DNA from 2 places in the Thermosyntropha tengcongensis genome. Region 1 is predicted to be linked to the other one. Evidence: riboswitches for the same ligand, from Rfam matches in the RefSeq annotation. Region 1 holds a riboswitch; the other holds the start of a gene.
What was found. Region 1 has a riboswitch for cobalamin ahead of ACZ42E_RS11160 (energy-coupling factor ABC transporter permease). Riboswitches for the same ligand answer to the same signal wherever they lie in the genome.

Region 1 (6,363 bases):
TTTCAGGTTTGTATGCTGAAGATACTGTTTATGTAGCTCTGCTTTCCGCTTCTGGTCTGGCTGGTTTGATCGCATGGTTGGGTATTGCAGTAAGCCATTACCGGTTCCGCAAGTGGTACAAAGCTCAGGGGTATCGTTTGGAAGACCTGAAGTACAGGGCTCGCTTTTATCCAGCTGGACCTATTATATCCATAATTGTAATTGTTTTTGTAATGATTGGACAGTATTTTGATCCAGCCGCACGTTTGAGCCTTTATCTTGGGCTGCCTTTGTTCGTCTTACTGTTTATTATCTATAAAGTCAAGTATAAAACGAGGCTGGTGCCTATTGTGAATGAAGCGGCTGCGGAACAGGCAAAGGGTTGATTCCATAACCAGCTTTTTAACAAAAAACTGCTGGGAAATGAGCTTATATAATTATTTTTAGATTGGAGGCTTCCACATGACTTGTCATAGGTTGTGTGGAAGTTGTTTTTGCTCAAGTTTAAGAGGATTTTCAGGTTTTTTATAGTTGATTACAGGGATTGTGAAAAGGAGATGTGCATGGTGACTATTTGCCTTAAAGTCAAAATTTTTTAAAAAGTTTTATTTTTTTATGCTTGGTTATTTAGTCTTATGAGTTATGTGATAAAATATATTAATAAAAGGATTGTCGGTTTTTGCGTCTGAGATGTAAATTTTTGTACAAAAATGGATAAAATTACAAATATTTGCTCTATTTAGGTAAGTTGTTTTGAATAAAAAAGATATATTGAGTAGTTTTAAATAGATGAAAAAATACATAGGCTTATGTAACTATGTAAAATGGTGCATTTTTGTGTGTGGCAGGTAATCATATCATTTGATATAAGCATTTCTGGCTTTTTGTTTATTCCTGTGGTGCTAAGGTTGTTCCCACTAGTAGGCTAGGTGAATTTAAAAGGTAGTTATTTTTATTAATTGCCGGTGTTTTTAGGAAGTTTATAGGGGCTTTTATATAACAATTTGCTATAAAAATCTAAGTATTTAAACGATTATATTATTAAATTAAATAGCTTAATTCTTTATTTCAGTTTTAAATGCAAGGATTTATATGGTTTTGGTAAAATCTCGAATGGGCTTTTTTGAATCTTTTTAGGATAATTTGCTGAGGAATTGTGGTGGAGAGAGGAAAAGTTAAAAGTGACAAAAATGTTTTCATAGGTTCTGCTGTTTATGGAGGGAAAACGTTTTTTAAACTTACAAACAGCAGAGCTCCTGTGAGTTTTTATAAACAGTCACAGTGGCATAACTGTTTTAAACTATGGGGGTGTCTTAATGTCTAGAGAAGATCAAAAAGGGGATGCAGGCCAGCCGACAGAAGCGTTTTACCGCAAAGTGCTTGAAATTATTTTAGAGAACCTGGACTGGGGGATTCAGGTTACAGATCGTGATGGGTACACCATATACTATAATGAAGCAGCTTCGCGCATTGATGGGATAGCGCAGGAGGATGCCATTGGCAAGCATGTTCTAGAGATGTTCCCCTCGTTGTCAGAAGAAGGAAGCACCATATTGAAAGTTTTGCGTACTGGTAAGCCTAGCCTTAAGCAGGAACAGGAGATAATGAATTTGCATGGGCGCAAGTTTTATCTCTATACCAGCACCATTCCCGTAATTATTGATGGGGAAATACGGGGGGCTGTTGATATATCAAAAGATCTTTCGGAAATAAAAGATTTGATGGAAAAAGTCATTGGCCTTCGTGAGGAAGTTAAAGCATATCGAAAACTGGATAAAAATTTATCCGTAAATGAAGAGGCATATTATACTTTTGATGATATTATAGGCGAATCAATGACGATAAAAGAAATAAAAGAAAAGATGCTAAAAGCGGCGCGCGGCAATTTCCCTATTTTTGTCTATGGGGAAACTGGAACGGGAAAAGAGTTGTTAGTCCAGGCAATCCACAATGCTAGCCCACGACGGAAAGGACCTTTTATTGCTCAAAATTGTGCCGCTTTGCCAGAAAATCTCATGGAAGCTATTTTGTTTGGCACGGTGAAAGGAAGTTTTACAGGAGCGGAAAATAGGCCAGGCCTTGTTGAATTGGCTGATGGCGGGACGTTGTTTTTAGATGAGATTACTTGTCTGCGCTTTGATCTGCAGGCTAAACTGTTACGTTTTTTGCAGGAAGGCTATGTGCGGCGCATAGGTGATAATAAGGTGAGAAAGGTGGATGTGCGTGTTATGAGCGCTACCAATGTGGAACCTCAGGAAGCGCTGGAGAAAAAGCTGCTAAGGCCGGATCTATTTTATCGGCTTAATGTTATGAGCTTGAGGTTGCCCCCTCTCCGGGAAAGGATGGAGGACATACCGCTTTTGGTAAAGTCTTTTATTAGCCAGTTTAATCGTCAGCTGGGCAAGGATATCCAAGGGATAAGCCGTGAGGTTGAGGGAGTATTGATGAATTATCAGTGGCCGGGGAATATAAGGGAGCTGCGGGGAGTCATAGAATACGCGGCTAATTTCTGCGACGGAAAATTTATTCAGCTGCAAGATTTGCCAGAATATATTCTAAAGAATGCTTACGAAATAAGCGATAAAGAAATAAATCTTGAAGAGATAGATTGGGATCAGGATTTGCGAAGTTTTTTGCAGGCTATGGAAGCAGAGCTTATACGCAGGGCGTTGAAAAAAGCGCATGGCACTGTGAGCAAAGCTGCCAAAATGCTAGGCATACCACGGCAGACTCTCCAATATAAAATGAAAATACTAGGGATTGAAATGGAGGATATGTCGCAAGAAATGCTAAAAAATTAGCAGGTGGTGACTATAATCGGGCAAAATATCGAAGAGCAGGTGGGAAAAATAAAGCTGCTTCTTGGTCTGAAAGGTGGTATGGATTTTGCATAAAGGTATAAATAAAGACCAAGAAGGAGGAACCTGGGTGAAAAAAGGGTTGGTGATGGTATATACAGGAAATGGGAAGGGCAAAACTACTGCGGCGTTAGGGCTGGCTTTTAGGTGTTTGGGGCATGGTAAAAAAGTGTACATGATTCAGTTTATGAAAGGTGGAGGGGAGTACGGAGAGATTCAAGCTGCTCGTTTTTTTCCCAATTTTACATTGGTTCAGAGAGGGATGTCTTCTTTTGTGAGAAAAGGGACACCGCGTCGTGAAGATGTGGAGTTGGCGGAAAAAGGCTTGGAACTGGCTAGAGAGATTTTAAAAGATGGCAGCTATGAACTAGTTATTTTAGATGAAATAAATGTGGCTGTAAGTTTTGGTCTTTTAAAAGAAAGTGATGTCCTGGAGCTTATAGACCTAAAACCTGAACATGTTACAATGGTTCTAACAGGACGTTACGCTCCGCCTGGGATTATTGAAAGGGCGGATATGGTAAGTGAAGTTATGGAGGTAAAACATCATTATAAACAGGGGATAACTTCTCAACCAGGTATAGAATATTGATAAGATTTTAATTTTATGCATCATAATTTTTTACTCTTGCTCAATAATTAGGTATAATATTTTTGTATAAAAAATTTTTAGGTTGTAAAATATAGTTTGATTTTAATTGAGTAAGGCAACTGGTGCCCAGTTTTGTGCTGGGCTTAAAAGGGAAACCGGTGAAAATCCGGTGCGGTCCCGCCACTGTGAGGGGGATGGATTGCGTAGAATGCCACTGGGGATTCCTGGGAAGGTGCGTGATTCGATGAACCCGAGCCAGGAGACCTGCCAGTTGCTGTACCCTTTAAGGCCTGCGAGGACGGGTAAAAGGGAGGTGGGGATATTTGTGCCTGTAAGGTGCCTCCGTCTCGCTGGCTGAGTCGGAGGCATATTATTTTTCGCGAGTTTTAAAAATATAGGGGAGGTTGTTTATCATGCATATTATGGAAGGTTTTTTGCCTTCTGAACATTGTGCCTTATGGGCTGCAGCAGCTGCGCCCGTCGTGGCTTATGGAGCGAGCAAGATAAAAAAGATGGTTCAGGAATATCCAGAAACTAAGATGTTAGTGGGTTTTGGGGCAGCTTTTATCTTTGTGCTTTCTGCCCTTAAATTGCCTTCTGTAACAGGGAGCTGCTCGCATCCTACAGGCACTGGGCTGGCTACTATACTATTTGGGCCTTCAGTTGTCGCGGTACTAGGATTGATAGTTCTTGTTTTTCAGGCTTTGCTGCTAGCGCATGGGGGGTTGACTACTTTGGGGGCTAACACCTTTTCTATGGCGATTGCTGGGCCTGTGGTGGCTTATCTTGTTTACAAGGCGGGGCAGAAATTGCGCTTGCCCTGGACAGTAAATGTGTTTTTAGCAGCATGCTTGGGAGATTTGTTTACCTATGTTGTCACTTCTATGCAGCTGGCCTTGGCTTTCCCTGATCCAGTAGGAGGTTTATGGGCTTCATTTGCTAAATTTGGCTCGATATTTGCCGTGACTCAGATCCCGTTAGCGGTGGTGGAAGGGTTTGTAAGTGTTTTAGTTTTTGATATGCTGATTAAATATGGCCGTGAGGAGCTTTCTTTGATTGGAGTACTGGCAGAGGGGGAAAAGGGTGATGTTGTCGCTTAAAACGAAAGCATTGATTTTGGTGCTGATAGTTTTAATATGTATTGTGCCTTTATGGCTAGTTAATAGCAATGGGGAGGAAGTTTTTGGAGGCGCTGATTCTAAGGCTGAAGAGGTAGTGGGAGAAGTAGCGCCTAATTATGAGGTCTGGTTTGAACCGCTGTTTGAGCCTCCCAGCGGGGAAATTGAGAGCCTTTTGTTTGCTCTGCAGGCAGCTTTAGGAGCAGGCGTGATTGGCTATTATGTGGGATATAAGGTGAGAGGAAATAGAGATGCTGATTGAAAGCTATGCCTGGAAAAGTTACTGGCGGGACTATCATCCCTTAGAAAAATTAAGCCTGGCATTGGTTGTTATGATCTTGTGCTTTTATTTATCTCAGCTTATTCTGCAGTTTGTGCTGTGGCTTATAGTATTTTTCCTGACGATAAAAGGAGGGGTGAGGTTATCTGATTACCTGAAAATTTACATACTGCCAGCAGGGTTTTTGGTTTTTAGCCTGGTAGGCATCGCGCTTGTTTTTAATCCCGCTGATACTTGTTTGTTAAGCTTTAAAATAGGCATGACAAATTGGGGGATAACATCTTACAGCCTGCGTGCTGCCTCAGAAGTAGGGATTAGAACAATGATAATGATAGGAGCGTTAACTTTTTTGGCACTCAGCACGCCTGTTTTAGAATTAGTTTCTGCTTTTCAAGGGATAGGTGCTAAAGGGATACTTTGCGAAATAATTTACATTAGCTATAGAATTATCGCGATTTTGTTGGAAGTGGGAGAAAGGATAGTTAGGGCTGAGTACCTTCGTTTAGGATATGTGGGCTTTAGGCAGTCCTTAAGGTCAGTAGTTTTGCTTGTTTTTGGGCTGTTTAGGGCCAGTATGGCGCGCTATCAGGAAATGAAGACAGTAGTTGAGGCTCGGGGGGTAGAGGCCAAGATACCTGTGGTTGAGCTTTATCAACCGTTGAATTTTTTTCGCTTGGCAGCCATATGGGGGTCAGGGGCTCTTGTTGTTGTGCTCAGCAAGGTGTTAGGAGGCGTGTAATAGCTTGTACCAAATTGATTTTTACATGTTATAGGGGAAGGATATCGATGAATAATGATTGGGCAATAATGGGTTTAAGAGGAGTAGGCTTTAAATATGACAGGGAATATGTGATCTCAAAAATTACTCTTGACCTTCCAAAAGGCAAGAAGATTGTCATACTGGGGCCCAATGGGGCGGGTAAGACAACTTTGCTCTATGTCATGTGTGGTTTGCTAAAACCGCAGGAAGGGGAAGTATTTTTTAAAGGGAAGAAAATTGGCTTTTCCCGCAATGAGCTAAAAGAGTTCAGAACAAAAGTGGGAATAGTTATGCAGAATCCGGATGTTAATCTCATATGTCCGCTGGTTGCCCAGGATGTAGCTTATGGGCCAACTAATTTAGGATTTTCGCCGGGTAAGGTAAGGGAGAGGGTGGAGGAGGCTTTGTCAGCAGTAGGCATGCTGGGAATGCGAGAACAAGTAGTTCATGAGCTTAGTTTTGGCCAAAAACAGCGGGTGGCTTTAGCGGGGGTGCTGGCGATGAAGCCGGAAGTGATTTTGCTGGATGAGCCTACAGCAGGCCTTGATCACAAAGGAGCCACTTCTTTTTTTGAGGCTTTAGAATGCCTGGTAGCTGAAGGTACTACGATTGTTATGTCTACTCATGATATAGATTTGGCTTGGTCATGGGCTGACTATTTTATATTGATCAATAAAGGCGAAAAAATATGGGAAGGCGACTTTGCAGAACTTTCCAAATATCCTGAGTTGCTTGCTAAGGCTGAGCTAGGTTTCCCGCATGTGGTCAGATTTTTT
Region 2 (6,363 bases), 450 kb from region 1:
ATAGGTGAAGCGCACGGATGGAAGAGTGCGTCCAAGCACGTAGGGAGTGAGGTAGGCAAATCCGCCTCACGAAATCCTGAGGTGTGAAGGGGAGGGAAAGTAAGTACCGAAGTCACTGAATCCATACTGCCGAGAAAAGCCTCTAGCGAGAAGCAGGGTGCCCGTACCGCAAACCGACACAGGTAGGCGAGGAGAGAATCCTAAGGCGCGCGAGAGAACCCTCGTTAAGGAACTCGGCAAAATGACCCCGTAACTTCGGGAGAAGGGGTGCTCTGGTAGCGTGAGCTAGCAGACGTTAGCGAGCGTGAGAGAGCCGCAGAGAATAGGCCCAGGCGACTGTTTACCAAAAACACAGGTCTCTGCGAAATCGAAAGATGAAGTATAGAGGCTGACGCCTGCCCGGTGCTGGAAGGTTAAGGGGAAGGGTTAGCTCGAGAGGGCGAAGCTCTGAACCGAAGCCCCAGTGAACGGCGGCCGTAACTATAACGGTCCTAAGGTAGCGAAATTCCTTGTCTGGTAAGTTCAGACCCGCACGAAAGGCGTAACGATCTGGGCACTGTCTCGACGAGGGGCTCGGTGAAATTGTAGTATCGGTGAAGATGCCGATTACCTGCGATAGGACAGAAAGACCCCGTGGAGCTTTACTGCAGCTTGACATTGGATCTTGGTAGTCCATGTACAGGATAGGTGGGAGGCAGAGAAAGCAGGTCGCCAGGTCTGCTGGAGCCGCTGGTGGGATACCACTCTTGGATTACTGGGGTTCTAACCTGGCACCATAATCTGGTGCAGGGACAGTGTCAGGTGGGCAGTTTGACTGGGGCGGTCGCCTCCTAAAGGGTAACGGAGGCGCCCAAAGGTTCCCTCAGCGCGGATGGAAATCGCGCGAAGAGTGTAAAGGCAGAAGGGAGCTTGACTGCGAGAGAGACATTTCGAGCAGGGACGAAAGTCGGGCTTAGTGATCCGGCGGTACCGAGTGGAAGGGCCGTCGCTCATCGGATAAAAGCTACCCCGGGGATAACAGGCTTATCTCCCCCAAGAGTTCACATCGACGGGGAGGTTTGGCACCTCGATGTCGGCTCATCACATCCTGGGGCTGGAGAAGGTCCCAAGGGTTGGGCTGTTCGCCCATTAAAGTGGTACGTGAGCTGGGTTCAGAACGTCGTGAGACAGTTCGGTCCCTATCCATCGCAGGCGCAGGAGAATTGAGGGGAGCTGTCCCTAGTACGAGAGGACCGGGATGGACAGACCGCTGGTGTACCAGTTGTCTCGCCAGGGGCACAGCTGGGTAGCTATGTCTGGAATGGATAAGCGCTGAAAGCATCTAAGCGCGAAGCCAACCCCAAGATGAGTTCTCCCACTCCGGTAAGGAGGTAAGATCCCATCGAGTCTAGGTGGTAGATAGGCCGGGGGTGTAAGTACAGCGATGTATTAAGCCGACCGGTACTAATAGATCGAGGTCTTGACCTAGGAGCCTTGAGGTGATGAAAGCGCTATCTGCAGTTTTGAGGGATTCAGGGAAGAAGAATTCCTGGTGACGATAGCGGAGGGGAAACACCCGTACCCATCCCGAACACGGAAGTTAAGCCCTCCAGCGCCGATGGTACTGCAGCTGAAGCTGTGGGAGAGTAGGTCGTTGCCAGGATTTATTTTTTTCTGAAACATCTCTGAAACAGGGGACGGTTCTCTGTTTCAAAATGAAACAGAGAACCGTCCCCTGTTTCAGGTGAATTTTTTTCTTTGTAGGAAATATTTTCAGGGTATTTTTTTCGCACTTTTCGACAAAATATAAGTATTATTAGGTTTCCTATATTGGCATGGTCATTGCATGGATATAAGACAGGATTATATGTAAATTAAAAATTTTTTAGAAGGAGGGACGGCATAAGGTTGCAGTTGGCTAAAGGAGGTGGCGGAAAAGGTAAAGATTTAGAAAATTTTACTGGCTATTTTCTTGTTTGGTCGTACTAAACAATGCACTGTACTAAACAATAAGGAGGGTTTTGATGTCAGTAGAAACTGTAAGCCGTGAAGTGAATCCGGAAATTCGTTTTCACATCGAGGACAAACCTTCTCTAGCAGTGGCCATTCCTTTAGCTATTCAGCACATCTTGGCTGCTTTTGCTGGTGTTGTTGCTGTTCCTCTGGTAGTTGGCGGTGTTTTAAAAGTTCCTATTCAGGATTTAGCATTTATAGTGAGCTGTGCACTTTTTGCTTCCGGACTGGTTACCTTTATTCAATCCCGCGGAGTAGGGCCTGTGGGAGCTAAAATGCCTTGTGTTATGGGAACTAACTTCGGATTTGTTGGTCCTTCTATTGCTGTGGGAAGTAAATTAGGATTGGGTGGCATATATACTGCTACTATAGTTGCCTCTCTTACTGAGATTATTTTAAGCCGCTTTATTCCTCAGCTTAGAAAATTGTTCCCTCCTATTGTTACTGGTTCTGTAGTATCTTTGATCGGATTAACCCTTATTGCTGTAAGTATTGACTGGGCTGCAGGTGGCGTGGGTGCTCCTGACTACGGAAGCCTTTCCAACCTGGCGTTGGCAATTTTAGTAATGATTGTGGTAATTCTTTTAAACCAGTTTGGGAAAGGTATGATAAGTGCCTCGGCTATTCTTTTGGGAATAATCTTTGGTTATATTGTAGCCTTCTTTATGGGCAAACTTGATTTTACACCGGTTGTCCAGGCTGCCTGGTTTTCCGTTCCGGTTCCTTTGAAGTATGGTTTCCATTTTAGCTGGGCAGCTATTTTACCTTTTGCTGTAGCTTATGTGGTTTCGGCGATTGAAAGTATCGGAGACCTGCTGGCTTTGGGTGAAGCTTCGGGCAAAAAACTAAATGATGATGAGCTGGCAGCTGGTATCCTCTGTGACGGGGTTGGTGCTGGAATTGCTGGAATTTTCAACTCTGGTGCTACTACTACCTTTAGCCAGAATATCGGGGTAGTTTCTCTCACCGGTGTGGCCAGCCGCTATGTAGTTATGCTGGCAGGTATAATCCTTATGCTGATGGGGCTTTTCCCAAAACTGGGAGCTTTAATTGCTATTATGCCCAATCCGGTTTTAGGTGGAGCAGGAATAATCATGTTTGGAATGATTGCCGGTGCTGGTCTTAATATAATGAGACAGGAAAATTTGACCAGAAGAAACCTTATTATCATTGCTGTATCTTTTGGACTCGGTTTAGGAGTAACCTTTAGACCGGATATTTTATCCCATCTGCCGGAAGCACTGCAGATTCTTCTCTCTTCTGGTATTGTTACCGGTGCTATTACGGCTGTGGTACTTAATCTGCTTTTACCAAGAGACAGGGAATATGATGCATAGATTGAATAGAAATTGATTTTAAATCTCCCTTAATGGGGGATTTTTTTTGACAGGGGACGGTTCTTTGTTTCACTTTAGTGAAACAAAGAACCGTCCCCTGTTTCATCTGTTTCATTTGAAAAGGTTTTTGATATCCTTGCTATTAGCATATTTTTGCTTTAAAATATCTTCTAGCTTTAAAAATGAATAGGCTTTGCTGGTAACAGCCGTTTATGCGGCTGTTTTAAAAGGGAAAGCGGTGAGAATCCGCTGCAGTTCCCCCTACTGTGTTAGGGACGAAACCGGCATCAAATCCACTGTATACATGCTTTGGCAGGAGCCGGGGGTGTATATGGGAAGGAGCCGGGAGTAGGATGACCTTAAGCCAGGAGACCTGCCAGCAGGGCGAAAAAATCTGACTTCTGGGGATAAGAAGGGAGGAGAAAAGGATGGTGCGAAAAAAGCCACCTGACCTGCGTCTGACCAGTTAGTCGGGCGTTTTTTTATTTTTGGCAAGCATTAAACAGGGAGGTTAGGAAAAATGAAAAAAAGGTCGGTATGCAGGTTTTATTCGATACTGGTGGTGCTTATTTTATGGCAGCTTATTCTGGGTTTTTCTTATGTCCTGCCGGTAAAGGCAGCAAGCGATGACGATATAAATGAGGCGCTTACGAAGGCCTGCCTTTATGTTAACAGCAATATTGCGGCTTTTGGCGAAGGTGATGGAGACTGGGCGGCTTTGGGGCTTAGAAAAGCGGGAAATCTGGAGATAGCTCTTTTAAGCCCGCAAAATCCGCAAAAGCCTTCGGATTATGCCCGCTTAATCATAGGCGGACTGGCCAGGGGTGAAGATGTGGCAGGCTATGTAGGTACCCTGCAGAGTATGCAGAAAGCAGGCGGATATTTCAGCTCAACTGACAATGAAGATACCCTGAACCAGACTATCTGGGCAGTAATTGCCCTTAATTTGGCAAAGAAAAATGGAATAAGTGTTTCTTTTAATGAAACCGGGGCGGTAAATTATATATGTTCCAAACAGAAGCCGGAGGGTGACCCTTATGCCGGCGGGTTTGACGAAAGCGGCTGGGGGGTAGATATTGACTCGACCGCGCATGCCCTTGTAGCCCTGGCACCGTATAAGAATGACGGAAATGTAAATGAAACGATAAACAGGGCATTGGAGTTTTTAAAGAACAAGCAGAATGATAAAGCTGGTTTTGGGTTTTATATCTGGAATGGAGAAGAAGTCCAGAGCGAATCCCCGGATTCTATTGCGGCAGTCATTGAAGCTCTGGTAGCCCTGGGCATAGATCCGCAGGGAGATGAATGGAAAAAGGATAACAAGACTATGGTGGATGCCCTGCTCAAATATCAGCTGGAAAATGGAGCTTTTTATGCTCCCTGGAAGCCTGGTGAGGCAAACACTATGTCTACCCGCAGTGCGCTTCTTGCCCTGGCTGACTTAAAGAAGGTAAACGGAGGTTATGTTTCCAAGTATAATAATTCTCTTCCCCCATTGGAGAGATTATATATAAGCATTACTGTGCCTTCTTCTCCAAATGCGGGAACTGACTGGAGCTTTTCTATGAGGATAAATAATCCGGAAGGACAGGATAAGGAAACCCTGACGGTGGCAGGGCTTTACAGGGTAGAAAAAGACAAGCCGGAAAAGATGGTGTATTACACCTCTCTGGCCAAAAATGTAGCTGCCGGCCAGAGTGAAAGCATAAGCGGCGGCATGAGCATTATAGAAAACGGAACCTATGAGGCAAGGATTATGGTGTGGGACAACTGGCAGAACAGAACTCCGCTTGCAAAGCCGGTAGTGTTTAAGGTAAACAGCTAAAAGGGGGAGTTGAGGGATGAAAAGAGGCAAATATAAATTTTTAGCTTTTCTTATCTCCCTTTTCCTCTGTTTAAGCCTTGTCCTGCCGGCGTGGGGGGCAGAGGCCAGTGTAAGTGGAAATACGGTTGTCATAAGCGGAAATGACGCTTCCCCTTTGAGCGGGGTAAGCCTGGTGGTAGAAAAGGCGGATGGGAGCAAGAAGGCTTATATAGGGCAAACCTTGAGCGATGCCAGCGGAAGCTACAGTTTCCGCATTATCCTGCCTGCGGGCAGTTACCGGGCTTATCTGGGAGGAGGAACAACGACAGTCATTGCCAGCATAACCGTAACTGACAGCCCTTCTTCCCCTGGCGGGGGAAGCGGGCAGGAGGTAGAAAACCGGGCCTACCTCAGCATAACAGACGATAATGGCAGAACTGTCATAAGCGGGGATTTCCCCCTTATGGATGGGGATACTGTACTGTCATTTTTGAGAAGGGCAGCTATGGCAACCGGTATAAGCCTGGAAGTGGAAGGCGGCTATGTGAAGAGCATTAACGGCCTTGCCCATAAAAAGCCGGGTTATCCGAGGAGCGGATGGAAATACCGGGTTAACGGGGTTTATCCGCTAATATCAGCGGCAGATTATGTTTTGCGAAAAGGGGACCGGGTAGAATGGGTTTATACCCTGGATTATACCAGGGATCCGGATGCAACAGGTTTTGAAAAACCGAAAGATGCTATTCTGGTTTTGCCGGTTAAGGAAGAGCTAAAAAACAGATATGAGGAGAAAATTAGGGAAATAGGGGATAAAAACCTGGTTTTAAATCTGGATAAGCGAATGGATGCCAAGAAGGCTGAAGAGATAAAAAAGGAGCTGGAAGCTAATCTGGTGGAAGCAGAAGGAAGGCTGGACGAGAAAGGAGGCGTCCTGGGGGATAAGGAAGCAGTTCTTATAGTTCCTGCTGACGCGGTAAACCGGAGCCTTAGGTTTACCATAAGAGAAATAAGAAAAGATGCTTATCCCGAAGCTAAAGGGTACCGTCTGGCTTCCGGGGTTTATGATTTTGGGCCGGAGGGCATTAAGTTTTTGAAACCGGTTACCATAATGATAAAAATGCCTGTTTTCCCTGAAGACAGGCTGGATAAACTGGTTTCAGCCTTTTATGATGAAAAGGAGAAAACCTGGAAGACTCTGCCGGGCCTTATCGATGCTGAGGAAGGGGTAGC

Region 2: it holds a riboswitch for cobalamin, as region 1 does, so the genes downstream of both, ACZ42E_RS01925 (prenyltransferase/squalene oxidase repeat-containing protein) here and ACZ42E_RS11160 (energy-coupling factor ABC transporter permease) in region 1, are expected to answer to the same signal.

What each region holds. Positions count from the first base shown of each region.
Region 1 is NZ_AP042437.1:2,278,374-2,284,736, forward strand. It holds gene ACZ42E_RS11145 (amino acid permease) at 1-365, shown strand, start outside; gene ACZ42E_RS11150 (sigma-54 interaction domain-containing protein) at 1,296-2,780, shown strand; gene cobO (cob(I)yrinic acid a,c-diamide adenosyltransferase) at 2,908-3,429, shown strand; cobalamin riboswitch at 3,533-3,715, shown strand; gene ACZ42E_RS11160 (energy-coupling factor ABC transporter permease) at 3,843-4,529, shown strand; gene ACZ42E_RS11165 (energy-coupling factor ABC transporter substrate-binding protein) at 4,516-4,809, shown strand; gene cbiQ (cobalt ECF transporter T component CbiQ) at 4,799-5,566, shown strand; gene ACZ42E_RS11175 (energy-coupling factor ABC transporter ATP-binding protein) at 5,614-6,363, shown strand, end outside.
Region 2 is NZ_AP042437.1:406,742-413,104, forward strand. It holds rRNA gene ACZ42E_RS01910 (23S ribosomal RNA) at 1-1,467, shown strand, start outside; rRNA gene rrf (5S ribosomal RNA) at 1,528-1,642, shown strand; gene ACZ42E_RS01920 (nucleobase:cation symporter-2 family protein) at 2,004-3,329, shown strand; cobalamin riboswitch at 3,510-3,724, shown strand; gene ACZ42E_RS01925 (prenyltransferase/squalene oxidase repeat-containing protein) at 3,850-5,154, shown strand; gene ACZ42E_RS01930 (S-layer homology domain-containing protein) at 5,171-6,363, shown strand, end outside.